DNA from 3 places in the Mesorhizobium sp. M0998 genome. Region 1 is predicted to be linked to each of the others. Evidence: predicted binding sites of a transcription regulator. Region 1 holds the regulator's gene; each other region holds the start of a gene.
What was found. The regulator LexA, encoded in region 1, represses DNA repair genes until DNA is damaged. The targets are predictions, from matches to a motif close to TGTTCNNNNTGTGTTCNG.
Positions count from the first base shown of each region.

Region 2: the regulator LexA is predicted to act here: its motif matches at 1,188-1,205, upstream of NKH59_RS15855 (helicase-related protein).
Region 3: the regulator LexA is predicted to act here: its motif matches at 1,363-1,380, upstream of parE (DNA topoisomerase IV subunit B).

Region 1 is NZ_JAMYND010000031.1:22,431-25,690, forward strand. It holds partial or broken gene kynU (kynureninase) at 1-798, opposite strand, end outside; gene lexA (transcriptional repressor LexA) at 1,246-1,980, shown strand; gene NKH59_RS24815 (ComEC/Rec2 family competence protein) at 1,974-3,260, opposite strand, start outside.
Region 2 is NZ_JAMYND010000014.1:113,777-117,036, reverse strand. It holds gene phbB (acetoacetyl-CoA reductase) at 1-641, shown strand, start outside; gene NKH59_RS15855 (helicase-related protein) at 1,373-3,260, shown strand, end outside.
Region 3 is NZ_JAMYND010000011.1:30,781-34,040, reverse strand. It holds gene NKH59_RS12780 (GGDEF domain-containing protein) at 9-1,178, opposite strand; gene parE (DNA topoisomerase IV subunit B) at 1,451-3,260, shown strand, end outside.

The DNA.
Region 1 (3,260 bases):
CTGGCTCGAAGGCGAAGGGCCGTGCATGGCCCCACCAGCCGGTGAGCGGCTGCTGGATGTCGGAAAGATGCCGCTCAGCCGCATAGATGAAGGCAGGCGCGCCGGGGCCGCCATTCAGATATTTGTAGGTGCAGCCAACGGCAAAATCGGCGTTTGCCTTGTCGAGCTCGACTGGCATCGCGCCGGCGGTGTGGCAGAGATCCCAGACGATCATCGCCCCGGCTTCCTGAGCCCTGCGCGTCAGCGCCGGCATGTCGCGCAGTTCGCCCGACCTATAGTTGACGTGGTTGACCAGCACCACGGCGGTGCGTTCGTCGATCAGCTCTTCGATGGTCGGCGCGTCGACTCCCGAGAGGCGCAGCAGCGTATCTTTTCGCGTCGAAACCACACCTCGGCCATGTAGAGGTCCGTCGGAAAACTATCGCCCTCGGCGACGATGACCTGCCGCTCCGGTCGCATGGCCATGGCGGCGTGCAGCAGCTTGTAGATGTTGACCGATGTCGTGTCGCAGACCACCGTCTGGCCGGCCGCGGCACCGATCAGGCGCCCGAGCTGGTCGCCAAGTTCAAGCGGCATGTTGAACCAGCCGGCCGTGTTCCATGCGCGGATGAGATCATGCGACCATTCTTCGGTCGCGGCCTTGTGCAGTTCATCGAAAGCGGCACGTGAAGCAGCTCCTAGCGAATTGCCGTCGAGATAGATCACTCCTTGCGGCAACACAAAGCGGTCGCGCATCGCGCGCAGCGGATCCGCGGCATCCATCGCCTTTATGGCCACGAGATCGGGAATTCCTGTCATGATTTGTCTGCTCCCCCAAGATCCAACGCAACGCCGGACACGCATCGACTGTTCTTCCATTACCTGGTTGCGCGCAGCAAGGCTCCACCGGCGAGAAGCAGCCTGACCAGACGGTGGAAACCGGGACTTAACCCGAGGTTGGCGTTTTGAGTTCGTTTCGTTCACGGTGCATTGACCAAACCGCACAGTCGATAAGGGTTCAATTCCGTGCCTTTTGCCGACCGACGGCCGATGCCAGTGCCGCCATCTAGGAGGCCAGAAGGGCGCAAACGAAAGCAGAATCAAGGCGATGAGGCTTGCGGCGGTGAAAATGCGGTACGCCGGTAGGGGACGTCGTTTGTTTCCCGAGCCTTAACGCATTCATTAAACTTTAAACAGTTGCGGAACACAACTGGAACAGATAGTGTTTGTTCTGGGTTTGTTTTTCTGATTCTGTTGGGGGTCGCTATGCTGACACGCAAACAACACGAACTGCTTATGTTCATCCACGAAAGGTTGAAGGAAAGCGGTATCCCGCCTTCATTCGACGAGATGAAGGAAGCGCTCGACCTGGCTTCCAAATCCGGAATCCACCGGCTGATTACGGCGCTGGAGGAGCGCGGCTTCATTCGCCGTTTGCCCAACCGGGCCCGTGCGCTGGAAGTGCTACGCCTGCCTGACTCGATCGCCCCCGGCCTCAATGCGGCACGCAAGTTCTCGCCGAGTGTCATCCAGGGCAGTCTTGGGCAAGGCGCCCCTCGGCAAGGCAAGCCGACATCGTCGCGCGTGCCCGCAGCCGGAAATGACGACGATGTCGTCGCCGCCGTTTCGATCCCGGTGATGGGCCGCATCGCTGCCGGTGTGCCGATCGACGCCATCCAGCACCAGACGCATTCGATTTCGGTGCCGCCGGATATGATCATGGGCGGCGAGCATTATGCGCTCGAGGTCAAAGGCGATTCGATGATCGAGGCCGGCATTTTCGACGGCGACACGGTGATCATCCGCAATGCCGATACGGCGAGCCCCGGTGAGATCGTGGTGGCACTGGTCGACGAGGAGGAAGCGACGCTGAAGCGGTTCCGCCGCAAGGGCGCCTCGATCGCCCTGGAAGCCGCCAATCCGGCCTACGAGACGCGCATCTTCGGACCAGACAGGGTCAAGGTGCAGGGCAAGCTCGTCGGACTGATCCGCCGCTACTGAGCTCCGCCCTTGGCGCCGGCTTTGGGGTTGTCGGCCCGGCGGTATGGCGGCAGGCCCCGTGCCGCGCGTGAAAATTTCCGCTGCACGTGCCAGGGCCGGTATGATTTTTCGACGGCGAAGCGGATCTCGGCGCGTGTTGCCGCTTGTGGATCGAAATAGACGGCGGCACTTCCCGCGCGCGCCAGTTGCCGTTTGGTGACGACGAGGACCAGCCGGTCGTAGTAGCAGGGGTTATGGGCGGTGGCGTCGTCGATGACGATCAAGCTGGCAAAGGCGCAGGCTGGCCGCGCAGTATCGCGGTCCTTGGCTTGCGCGATGATCGCGCCGGATGGATGCCTGGCAAGGCAGAGGCCGTCCGTGCAAATGAACGGCATGCCCGGCGGTAGGTCGGCCGGATCGGCAATGTCGAATTGCGGGTCGTTCTTTCCAGGTGTTTCCGGCGCGACGATAGCCTCTGATGTGAGCGCGCGTTTCCAGTTGTCGATGGTGAACTCATTCGGGCGTGCCCGGTTGACCGCGAGTTCACCGCTGCCGATCGACAGCACGACCAGCCGTGCGTCCTCCGAGACCAATACGTCGGGTATGCGTGTCTGCGTTGTCGTCAGCAAGCCGGCGAGCGCAAAAGGAAGTGCCGCCAGCCGCAACCACGTCGTCGCCATGCTGGCAATGACGAGGGCGATCGTCACCAGAAGGACGGATCTCAGCGAAATCAGCCCGACCGCATCGATCGGCGAGCGCTCCGAGATCCACCCGGACAGGGCGATCATCGCCGTCAGCCCCTTGCCCATGACATAGAGGAAAGGGCCATCCGCACCGAACGGCATCGCCAGCGCGCTGAGAACGGCGAAGGGCATGACGACCAGTGAGACGATGGGCATGATGGCCAGATTGGCGAACAGGCTGAGCGGCGCCACGCGCTGGAAATGCCATATGGCGAAAAGCGCCGTGGCGCTCCCTGCAATGGTCGAGGTCATCGCCAGACCGCACATGCCCAGCAGGACCTTTCGCGTGGCAAGGCGTAGCGGCGACTTCCGCGGCGGCGGCGTGGTGGCCCTCCCGGCGCGGTAATCGGACCAGCCTGCATAGGCGCCGACAAGGGCCGCCGTCGCGGCGAAGGACATCTGGAAACTCGGACCGACCACCTCGTGCGGCGACACCAGGATGACCGCGATGGCCGAGATCGCCAGGTTGCGCATGGTGAGCGCGGCCCGGTCGAACAGCACGGCGATAAGCATCACCGCCAGCATGATGAAGCTGCGTTCGGCCGCCACGACAATGCC
Region 2 (3,260 bases), on a different contig from region 1:
TCGCCGCAAACTACGCCGGCAATGAAGAAGCGGCGGCAAAGTTCAAGGCCGCGACCGGCATCCCGGTCTATAAATGGTCCGTCGCCGACTACGAGGCCTGCGCCGCCGGCATCAAACAGATAGAGGCCGATCTCGGTCCCGTCTCGGTGCTGGTCAACAATGCCGGCATCACTCGCGACGCGATGTTCCATAAGATGACGCGCGAGCAATGGAAAGAGGTCCTCGACACCAACCTTTCCGGCGTCTTCAACATGACGCATCCATTGTGGGGCGGCATGCGCGACCGTAAGTTCGGTCGCATCATCACCATCTCCTCGATCAACGGCCAGAAAGGCCAGGTCGGCCAGGTCAATTATTCGGCCTCGAAGGCCGGCGATATCGGCTTCACCAAGGCACTGGCCCAGGAAGGCGCGCGCGCCGGCATCACCGTCAACGTCATTTGCCCCGGCTACATCGCCACCGAGATGGTCAAGGCAATGGACGAGAAGGTCCTCAACGAGCGCGTCATCCCGCACATCCCGGTCGGCCGTCTCGGCGAGCCGGAGGAGATCGCGCGCTGCGTCGTCTTCCTCGCTTCCGACGATGCCGGTTTCATCACCGGCTCGACCATATCAGCCAATGGCGGCCAGTACGTCGCCTGATCGTTTGTCTTTACGTTGAGACAGATCCGCGCTTGGACGAACGGGCCTGCAAAACGGCCCGTTTCTATAGCGGTCTTCCCGTTGCAAGATCTCGATGCAGCACGCTGCCCCAATCCGGCACGCAAAGGTTAACGGCAAACTCGCAGCTTGTGCAAAAGCCGCCCGGCAGCCTGTGGATTCTCGGTGGAAAAGCTGTTCACGACACAACATGTTGCGGTGAACAAACCAAGAAACTTCAGCTATCGCTGATTCGTCGCCGATTCGTTCCGGCTTTGAGCGGAACGTTAACGGCGAGAGCTGAAAACACCCGCGAAATGATTAAAACGCATTAGGAAACATCAATAATTTCATAATGTTGTGCGAAGCAGATTGGCCGGCCACGACCATTCGCCGGCAAAGGTTAACCGCAGTGCTCGCTTGGATGCCGCTTGCATAAATCGGGCCAGTTTCCGTGATTCAGCATGTGGTGAGGTACGCCGACAGAAAACCCAGATGTAGCCGTGAACAAACCCTGAATCAGCGCGAGTCAGTGATTCGTCGCTGATTCGTTCCAGACTCGTTCCAACTGTTAATCGGGAACAGATTTTCTGGCTTCGAACCAACCAATCGGCCTGCCCTCGGCATATTCCGCTTTCGCTTCGCGCCCGAAATCCCTATGTGTCGCCTGTCATACGCGGCCAATATGGGCGCGCTCCCGACAATGCGAGGCAGAGAGCCTTATTTCCAGGCCGATGAACATCCATCCGAAACACACTGAACCGCTGATCCTGTCGGGTCGAGACGTGACGGCCGTGCTCGGCCCGACCAACACCGGCAAGACCCATCTCGCCATCGAACGCATGGTGGCGCACGAAAGCGGCGTCATCGGCCTGCCGCTCAGGCTGCTTGCCCGCGAGGTCTATACGCGCGTCTGCGAGAAGGTCGGCGCCCATAAGGTGGCGCTCATCACCGGCGAGGAAAAGATCCAGCCGGCGGGCGCGAAATACTCGGTCTGCACCGTGGAAGCGATGCCGCGCGAGACCGACGCCGCCTTCGTTGCCATCGACGAGGTCCAGCTCGCCGGCGATCTCGAACGCGGACACATCTTTACCGATCGCATCCTGCATCTGCGCGGCCGGCAGGAGACGCTGCTGCTGGGCGCGGCCACCATGCATGGCATCCTGCAGCGCCTGCTGCGGGGCGTGTCGGTGGTGACCCGGCCACGCCTGTCGCACCTTGCCTATGCCGGCTCGAAGAAGCTGACCCGCCTGCCGCGGCGCACGGCGATCGTCGCCTTTTCGGCCGACGAGGTCTATGCCATCGCCGAGCTGATCCGCCGCCAGCAGGGCGGTGCCGCCGTCGTGCTCGGCGCACTCAGCCCGCGCACCCGCAACGCCCAGGTGGCGCTGTTCCAGTCGGGCGACGTCGACTACCTCGTCGCCACCGACGCCATCGGCATGGGCCTCAACCTCGACCTCGACCACGTCGCCTTCGCCCAGAACCGTAAATTCGACGGCTACCAGTACCGCAACCTGACGGCGGCCGAGCTCGGCCAGATTGCCGGCCGCGCCGGCCGGCATCTGCGCGACGGCACCTTCGGCGTCACCGGCCAGGTCGATCCGCTGGATGATGAACTGGTCAACAAGATCGAGGCGCATGATTTCGATCCGGTGAAAGTGCTGCAGTGGCGCACCGCGCATTTCGATTTCGCCAGCCTCGATGCGCTGAAGCGCTCGATCGAGACCAACGCCCCGGTCGAAGGCCTGACGCGCGCGCTGCCGGCCGTGGACGCGCAGGCGCTCGAGCATCTGTCGCGCGACGAGGACGTCCGGGCACTCACCACCGATGCCAGGCGCGTGGCGCTGCTTTGGGAAGCCTGCGCGCTGCCCGACTACAGGAAGATCGCGCCGGCCCAGCACGCCGACTTGATCGCCTCCATCTACATGGACCTTGCCAGGCATGGCCATGTCGACGAGAACTACATGGCCGAGCAGGTGCGCCGTGCCGACACAACCGAAGGCGACATCGACACGCTGTCGCACAGGATTGCCCAGATCCGCACATGGACCTTCGTTTCCAACCGGCCCGGCTGGCTGGCCGATCGGGCACACTGGCAGGAAAAGACGCGCGAAATCGAAGACAGATTGTCGGATGCGCTGCATGAGCGGTTGACGAAACGTTTTGTAGACCGCAGGACTTCCGTCCTCATGCGGCGCCTTAGAGAAAACACGATGCCTGAAGCCGAAATCAGCCCAACCGGAACCGTCCTCGTCGAAGGCCATCACGTCGGCGAGTTGCAAGGTTTCCGCTTCACCGCCGACCAGAGCGCCGGCGGCGAGGATGCCAAGGCGGTGCGGGCGGCGGCGCAGAAGGCGCTTGCCGCCGAGTTCGAGGCGCGGGCCGAGCGCTTCGGCGCCTCGGCCAATGGCGACATTGCGCTGGGTTCGGATGGCACGCTTCGCTGGATCGGCGCGCCGATCGGCACGCTGGTCGCCGGCGAAGACGCTTTGAAGCCGCGTCTGGTTCTGCTGGCCGACGAGCAACTCACCGGCCCGGCCCGCGACAAGGTTGCGGCGCGCGCCGAGCGCTTCGTCAATTTCCAGATCGAATCCCTGCTGAAGCCGCTGGTCGACCTCAAGA
Region 3 (3,260 bases), on a different contig from region 1:
AACCTCAATCAGGCAGAACGCAAGGCCGGCCCGTCGGCCTTGCTCGCCCGGTCCCGAACGACGACGCGATTTCGCCCGGCGCGCTTTGCCGCATAGAGTGCTGCGTCGGCTTCGGCCAGCACATCGTCGAGACCGGTGCCGTTTGTTCCGCCAAAGCCGATGCCGCCGCTGACTGTGCTTCGCAACGGACCGAGTTGGGTGGCCACGACTTCCGTGCCGAAGGCGACGCTGATCTTGCTCGCAATGTCATAGGCCTTCTCTTCCGTCATCCGCGATATGACGAGCACGAATTCCTCGCCGCCCAAACGGAAGGCGTCGACGCCGGTCCGGGCGTATTTCCTGATGACGGCGGCAAAGCGGCACAGAACCTGGTCGCCGACCGGGTGACCGAATACGTCGTTCGTCCTCTTGAAATGGTCAAGGTCGAACATGGCAACGGACATGAACGGACCGAAGACCCGCTCGCCGTAGAGTGCCGTCAACGCCCGCCGATTCATCAGCCCGGTCAATGGATCGGTCATCGTCTCGGCCTTCAATTCGATCTGCGCCTGCAAATGGTGCAGGGAGAGCGTCAATGCGCCGAGCCCGGTCATGCAGGCGACGGCCACGACGGAATTCACCCGCTCGGCCCAATTGTCGGGCGCAACACCCAGCACCCATTGGCCCGTGACCAGCAGGACCGCGCCGCAAAGTCCGAACGACAGGGCACAGACGCCGCTCAGGAACGAGACGACCAGCAATATCCGGCGATCGTGACCACCCTCAATCCAGAACATCGCCCCGATGAGCGAGAGCAGCGCCGTTACCGTCGCGTAGGTGACAATAAAGCCGACACCATCAAACCCGAGATACGTCGCGCCCGCGCAAACGGCCATCGCAACCAAGGTCGGCAAGATGGCTCGCCTGTAGTCGCCTATGCCGAGGTATTGCATGGCCGACAGGCAGATGATCAGGAAGCCGAGGCTGAGCAGCGCAAGCACGATCTGGCAAAGCCAGGCGCTTGGATCCCTGGTGTAATGCCAGAACAACACCACATGTGCGACGAGCACGAGAATGCCACACGCCACCGTCAGCACAAAGCGTGCCTGTGGCGCGCTGAACCAGATGGCAAACATGGTGATGCTAAGGCACGTGCCCGACAGCGCCGCCGCGAGCAGGAGCGAACTGTAATCCAACATGCTTAAGCGACAGCCTCTTGAGGGTTCCGCTGCATTCTAGGTCAGCGACAGTCCGCAAATACCGCCTTTTAGCCAATCTTCCGGCGTAACCTTCGGACAGGGTTTACAAAACGTCGATGCTCCACCTTCGACCCCATTTCCGCCGCTTGGCTGTCGAATGGTTTTGCAGTAAGAGGCCCTATCCTCGAACGTAACAGGAACCTCCGTCGCCTGCCCGCCAAAAGCGTGGCAGTATCGGGTGGTGATTCGCAGCATCGGAATCCAGGACCGGCATGGACGACAATAACGATCTTTTCGCCAAATTGGACAAGCAGCCGCAACCGGCTCGCGCCGCCGCGCGCCCGGCCGACCCGCTGGTGCAGGCGGCGAAGCGGCCGGCGCCCCGCGACGCCAGCGAGAGCTATAGTGCCGCCGACATCGAAGTGCTGGAGGGGCTGGAACCGGTGCGACGGCGCCCGGGCATGTACATTGGCGGCACCGACGACAAGGCGATGCACCATCTGTTCGCCGAAGTCATCGACAATTCGATGGACGAGGCGGTCGCCGGCCATGCGACCTTCATCGATGTCGAGCTTTCCGCCGACGGATACCTGTCCGTAACCGACAACGGCCGCGGCATTCCGGTCGATCCGCACCCGAAATTCAAGAAGCCGGCGCTCGAACTCATCATGACGACGCTGCATTCAGGCGGCAAGTTCGACAGCAAGGTTTACGAGACGTCCGGCGGCCTGCACGGTGTCGGCGTTTCCGTGGTCAACGCGCTGTCCGACCATCTCGAGGTCGAGGTCGCGATTGGGCGCAAGCTCTATCGCCAGCGCTTCTCGCGAGGCGTTCCGGTGACCGGCCTGGAGCAGCTCGGCGAGGTGCACAACCGCCGCGGCACGAAGATCCGCTTCCATCCAGACGAGCAGATTTTCGGCAAGGGTGCTGCTTTCGAGCCGGCGCGGCTCTACCGCATGGCGCGGTCAAAGGCCTATCTGTTCGGCGGTGTCGAAATCCGCTGGACCTGCGATCCCTCGCTGATCAAGGAAAAGGACACGACGCCGGCCAAGGCAGAATTCCATTTTCCGGGCGGCCTCAAGGACTATCTGAAAGCCTCGCTCGGCGACGAATTCCAGGTGACCCGTGAAATGTTTGCCGGCAAGAGCGAGAAGCAGGGCGGTCACGGTTCGCTCGAATGGGCGGTGACCTGGTTCGGCGGCGACGGTTTTATCAATTCCTATTGCAACACCATCCCGACCGCGGAGGGCGGCACGCATGAGGCCGGCTTCCGCAACGTCCTGACGCGCGGCTTGCGCGCTTATGCCGACCTGGTCGGCAACAAGCGCGCCTCGATCGTCACTTCCGAGGATGTGATGATCTCGGCGGCAGGCATGCTGTCGGTGTTCATCCGCGAACCGGAATTCGTCGGCCAGACCAAGGACAGGCTCGCGACGATCGAGGCGATCCGCATCGTCGAAAGCGCTATCCGCGACCCGTTCGACCATTGGCTGGCCGACAATCCGCAGGAAGCTTCGAAACTGCTCGAATGGGTGATCGCGCGCGCCGACGAGCGGGTGCGCCGCCGCCAGGAAAAGGAAGTGTCGCGCAAAAGTGCGGTGCGCAAACTGCGGCTGCCCGGCAAGCTCGCCGACTGCACGCAGAATGCCGCCGCCGGTGCCGAGCTGTTCATCGTCGAGGGCGATTCGGCCGGCGGTTCGGCAAAGCAGGCGCGCGACCGCGCCAGCCAGGCGGTGCTGCCCCTGCGCGGCAAGATCCTCAACGTCGCCAGCGCCGGCAACGACAAGCTTGCCGCCAACCAGCAGATATCCGACCTCATCCAGGCGCTTGGCTGCGGCACGCGCTCGAGATATCGCGACGAGGACCTGCGTTACGACCGGGTCATCATCATGACCGATGCCGACGTCGACGGCGCCCATATCGCCTCGCTGCTGATCACCTTTTTCTACCAGGAGATGCCGAGCCTGGTCCGCGGCGGCCATCTCTATCTGGCGGTGCCGCCGCTTTATTCGATCCGGCAAGGCGGCAAGGTCGCCTATGCCCGCAACGATGCGCACAAGGACGAACTCCTGCGCACCGAAT